2 regions of the Paenibacillus sp. 01T431 genome follow, and region 2 is predicted to be linked to the other one. Evidence: predicted binding sites of a transcription regulator. Region 2 holds the regulator's gene; the other holds the start of a gene.

Region 1 (2,464 bases), on a different contig from region 2:
GCTTTCTCTGCTTTGGTATTGGCTTTGATATTACGAATTTTCTCTACGAGCTCCCATATTTTTGGACGCATAGGGGAGTCCTCAGACGTCTTCTTAAATAGATTAACAAGCGTTAGAAAAACCGCATCTCGGCTGCTGCAAACTTCACGCTGAAGGGTAACGAGTGAAAGCATGCTCGATAAATCGCCGCCGCTTTCTTCATACCGTTCCTTAACGAAGCCAGTCACCGCGTCGTACAGCGCTTTCTCTTCTTCCGAGAGAGTAAGCGGTATATTTTTGACAAAACGTTTCGTGAAATGAATGCCGCCGTCCCCGCGCCGATTCCGAATCATGACGCCGGAGAGTGCTTCCTGCAGCTGATCTTCATTTTTCGGAAGCCGCTTGTCGACAACAAAGTTTGCTGCAAATTCACTTTGACCGCCGAGCTGACCAGGCTTGAGCAGCGTAATGAGATTGAACAGCTCGTCCATATCGTTTTGGATTGGGGTAGCTGTAAGGAGCAAGCAATATTTTTTGCGTAAAAGATTAGCAAACTGATAGTTCGTCGTTTTCTTGTTTTTCAGCTTATGTGCTTCATCGATGATGATGATGTCATAATCTGTTCCAAGCACAATCTCGCGATGCGGATCACGTTTTGCGGTATCGATAGAAGCGACAACTACATCATATCCCCATGTATGCTCCTTTTTCTGGGCTACGGCAGAGATGCCGAATTTCTGATTAAGCTCACGCACCCATTGAAGCACAAGGGAAGCGGGGACAAGAATGAGAATACGCTTAGCTAAACCGCGCACAATATATTCTTTGAGCACGAGTCCTGCTTCGATCGTTTTGCCAAGGCCAACCTCATCGGCTAAAATCGCACGGCCGCCCATCTCATGCACCACTTTGCGCGCTGTGCTGATTTGATGTGCCATTGGCTCGAAGGCTGGAAGAGATCGCAAGCATAACAATTCTTCGAAGCTTTCAATTCGTTTCGCTTGCTCGGCCTCCATAGCGAGCTGATATAACGTCCAATCATCCCATGGGCCACCTTTTGTTAAACGGTTTTGCAGTTCTTCAAACCAAGAGCGGTCATGCTGCAGCTCAACTAAAGGATGAAGCTTGCGAGAAGTAAAGCCAGTGCCTGCTTCTCCTGAGGCAGCCTGCGGCGTCGTCTGAAATGTCATCTAGTACAGCTCCTTCCGCAGTAAAAGGGATAAGTTGTTATTAGTATTGCCTTTTCATCTAATATTAATAAGATGCTGCTTAAAAAAGAGGATGGACTAGCAATATAACGAGAGTGGGCATGTAAGCGGACAGGTTTGCTAAATTTCGCCACAAACGAGCATGAAAATCAATATGTAGTATAGTATAATGGTTTTATGACACAATATATTGTGCTAAAAGCATATCTGATCTTACCTATGCCTTCAGCACGTTAGTATGAGGGAGGAAGCAGCTGCGATGGAGATGTCTGGTGGAAATCGGCTTGAGGGCCTTAGTGAAAAAATCTTTTTGGATCGATATGCGTGGAAAAATGCAGATACGAGTAAAACGGCGATCGGCGATATCGTGCTTGTTCTAACGAAGGATGATCCGAAATTTCCTGTCAAGGAAGTCGGAGAAGTTATCGCCCGTGATGGCAGCAAGGTTACCGTAAAGCTTAGAAACGGCGAGCATGTGGAGTCTACAACAGAGAAACTTACGCTTACGATTGAAAAAACGCCTGAGGAAATGTGGGATCGTCTTGCAGATGCGATGGCATCCGTTGAAGATGGATCAGAGAAGCAAAAGGAATGGCGGGACAAATTCAGATATTTATTAGATGATTGGAAGCTGGTACCAGGCGGGAGAATTGCAGCGGGGGCTGGAGCTAGTGAAGAGCTAACGCTATTTAATTGTTATGTCATCCCCTCACCAAAGGATAGCCGTGGAGGCATCATGACAACGCTCACGGAGATGACTGAAATTATGGCGCGCGGCGGCGGCGTTGGGATGAATTTATCTTCGCTGCGACCTCGAAGAGCGATAGTTGCAGGCGTGAACGGTTCATCGAGCGGTGCTGTATCATGGGGCGGGCTGTTCAGCTATGCAACGGGACTCATTGAGCAGGGCGGCAGCCGCCGAGGTGCCTTGATGCTTATGATCAATGATTGGCACCCGGACGTATTAGAGTTTATAACGGTCAAACAAACGATGGGGCAAGTGACAAATGCCAATCTGTCGGTATGTATCAGCAACGCTTTTATGCGGGCTGTAAAGGAAGATTTGGAATGGGAGCTCGTATTTCCAGATACCAAAGATACAGAGTATAACGAGCTATGGACCGGCGATCTGGATGCATGGCGCAAGCTTGGCAAAAAGGTTATCCCCTACAAAACGGTGCGCGCTCGTGAAATATGGCAAGCGATTATTGAATCCGCATGGAAGTCAGCCGAGCCTGGCGTTGTCTTTATGGAGTATTATAATCAAATGTCGAACA
Region 2 (2,464 bases):
CTTCGGAGTAAATGATATAGAGACAATTGTGATAGAAGGCCACAATCAATTCCCAGAAAAAGCAGAAGAGATCATTGCGAATGGTCTTGAAAAAGCTCTTAAAGTAGCAAGTAAATTCTAACTAGTAAAACAATTATCACTGAATATGGCAGTATCAACACTTTTATAGTGGTGGTACTGCTTTTTTATTGGCTTTTCTTACTACTTTCCTTCGATGCCCACTCATTTCATTACGTCCGCACGGACTGAACCCTGGGGGATCGAAATTCTGATTATATTTTCACAGATATTATCCGTATGAAGCAAAGCATAGCGGTAATTTCGATGCCGTGCTCCTACACTGACGCTTCGTGCGCGCGATCTGCCCCTTGCTAGGCTCCACCAAATAATAAAAAAACCACTTCAACAGAAGTGGTTTGAATGGTTTATTATGGTGGAGCCTAGGGGGATCGAACCCCTGACCTCATCGCTGCCAGCGATGCGCTCTCCCAGCTGAGCTAAGGCCCCAAATGACGACAAGATTGATCTTAGCACAGGGTCGTCAAAACTGTCAATCTTTATCTATCATACCATTGAGCGGGTGTTTGGACAGCAAATTATTGAGCTCCTTCATGAACATATCGATGTCCTTGAATTGGCGATAAACAGATGCGAACCTGACATAAGCTACCTCATCTACAGGATAAAGCTCGTTCATAACGATTCCACCAATATCGCTGCTATCAACCTCGGCATGTGCCGTTGTGCGCAGCTCCTTCTCAACCTCGGATACGATTACCTCTAGACGCTCCACTGGTACCGGACGCTTCTCGCAGGCGCGGATAAGACCCCGCAATATTTTGTCACGGCTGAACTCTTCACGGCTGCCATCTTTTTTGATGACGATCAGAGGCGTCTCTTCAATCATTTCGAATGTCGTGAAGCGGCGGCTGCACTTTTCGCATTCACGGCGGCGACGAATGGATTTGTTTTCGTTGGCCGGTCTGGAATCTAATACTTTCGTTCCGGCATAGTCGCAGTATGGGCATTTCATGATGCGTATTGCCTCCTTTCTTAGTCGCTTMAGCCTCAAAAATGGACTCTTCGAAAAAAAAATTTAATTTCCATGTAATTCCTGTAATGAAGTTCAGATTTTTGCACATAATACTTTTACCAACCGCAAGGAGGTGAACATACATGAGCGCATCCCGCAGCAGTAACCAATTGGTAGTGCCACAAGCGACAGCTGCCCTTGACCAAATGAAATATGAAGTTGCTCAAGAGCTAGGCATCGCAATTCCGCAAGACGGATACTACGGCAACATGGCTACAAAAGACGCAGGCTCCATCGGGGGATACATTACCCGTCGCCTAGTGCAAATTGCCGAGCAATCCCTTGCTGGTCAATACAAATAATGATTCATTAAAAGTTGTATGAATAACCGAAGCTTTGGCAGGGCTCGTCCATGAAGAGACGAGCCTCCAAGGCTTCATTTATTTTCGTTATCGTTAAGGATCATCCATTAAAGACTCGGATATAAGTCCTTATACTTATTATAATAGTAAATGACTCGCTGCACATAGTGTCTAGTTTCTCCAAACGGAATTTCTTTAACCGATTCGATCGTTCCATCCCAAGTCCCCGAGTCAAGCCACTTGCGAACATTTCCTGGACCCGCGTTGTATGCAGCAATTGCAGCTATCTTATTTTGATCAAATTGTTGATTAAGAGATCTTAAATACCACGCGCCAACCTCAATGCTAACGTCTGCACGATTCATAAGCATATCATCCGTTACGGCTTGAAATCCTGCTTTTTGAACGACCCATGCAGCCGTATCAGGCATAATTTGCATTAAGCCCAGTGCACCCTTCTTCGATTCCTTGCCTGTCTGAAAATTGCTTTCACTGCGAATAATCGCGGCCACTAAATGCGACTCAATGCCATAGTTAGAAGCACTTGCACGAATGTCTTCTTTGTAATGAACCGGATACATCCACTCCGCAAGCCAATCTGATTTGAGAAATAAAATCGTCAATAAACCAAGCAGCAGGACGAGCAGCACCCTTTTCTTTTGGAATACCCTCATGGCATACACTTACTTTTCCAAAATTCATCCAGCTGACGCTTCGTCTCCTCCAGCGATCCGCTGTTATCGATGACCCAATCCGCTTTCAGTCTCTTTTGCTCAATATCCATTTGCAGTGCGATGCGCCGGCTTGCTTCTTCTTCAGGCAAATGGTTTCGTTCCATTAAGCGCTTTTTCTGAAGCTCAGCGGGTACATATACGACCAATATGCCTTCGTACAGATGCTCCTGCTTCGTCTCGTATAGCAGCGGCACGTCAGCTACTACTAATCGTTCTGGATACTGCTCTGCGTAAGTATGTATGGTTTGCTGCATCCGCGCCCGTATAGCTGGATGGGTTATGGATTCAAGCTTTGCTAGTGATTGTTTATCGCGAAACACAATTTCGCCGAGAGC

The links. The regulator NrdR, encoded in region 2, represses ribonucleotide reductase genes. The targets are predictions, from matches to a motif close to AACACNATATATNGTGTT.
Region 1: a site for NrdR is predicted at 1,367-1,384, ahead of AC1DM9_RS11335 (adenosylcobalamin-dependent ribonucleoside-diphosphate reductase). Genes of this name have one in related genera too.

The regions. Positions count from the first base shown of each region.
Region 1 covers NZ_JBFTPT010000005.1:283,187-285,650, forward strand. The annotation lists gene AC1DM9_RS11330 (DEAD/DEAH box helicase) at 1-1,169, opposite strand, end outside; gene AC1DM9_RS11335 (adenosylcobalamin-dependent ribonucleoside-diphosphate reductase) at 1,426-2,464, shown strand, end outside.
Region 2 covers NZ_JBFTPT010000009.1:199,530-201,993, reverse strand. The annotation lists gene AC1DM9_RS18255 (FMN-dependent NADH-azoreductase) at 1-121, shown strand, start outside; tRNA gene AC1DM9_RS18250 (tRNA-Ala) at 432-507, opposite strand; gene nrdR (transcriptional regulator NrdR) at 551-1,033, opposite strand; gene AC1DM9_RS18240 (alpha/beta-type small acid-soluble spore protein) at 1,177-1,395, shown strand; gene AC1DM9_RS18235 (lytic transglycosylase domain-containing protein) at 1,503-2,069, opposite strand; gene coaE (dephospho-CoA kinase) at 2,066-2,464, opposite strand, start outside.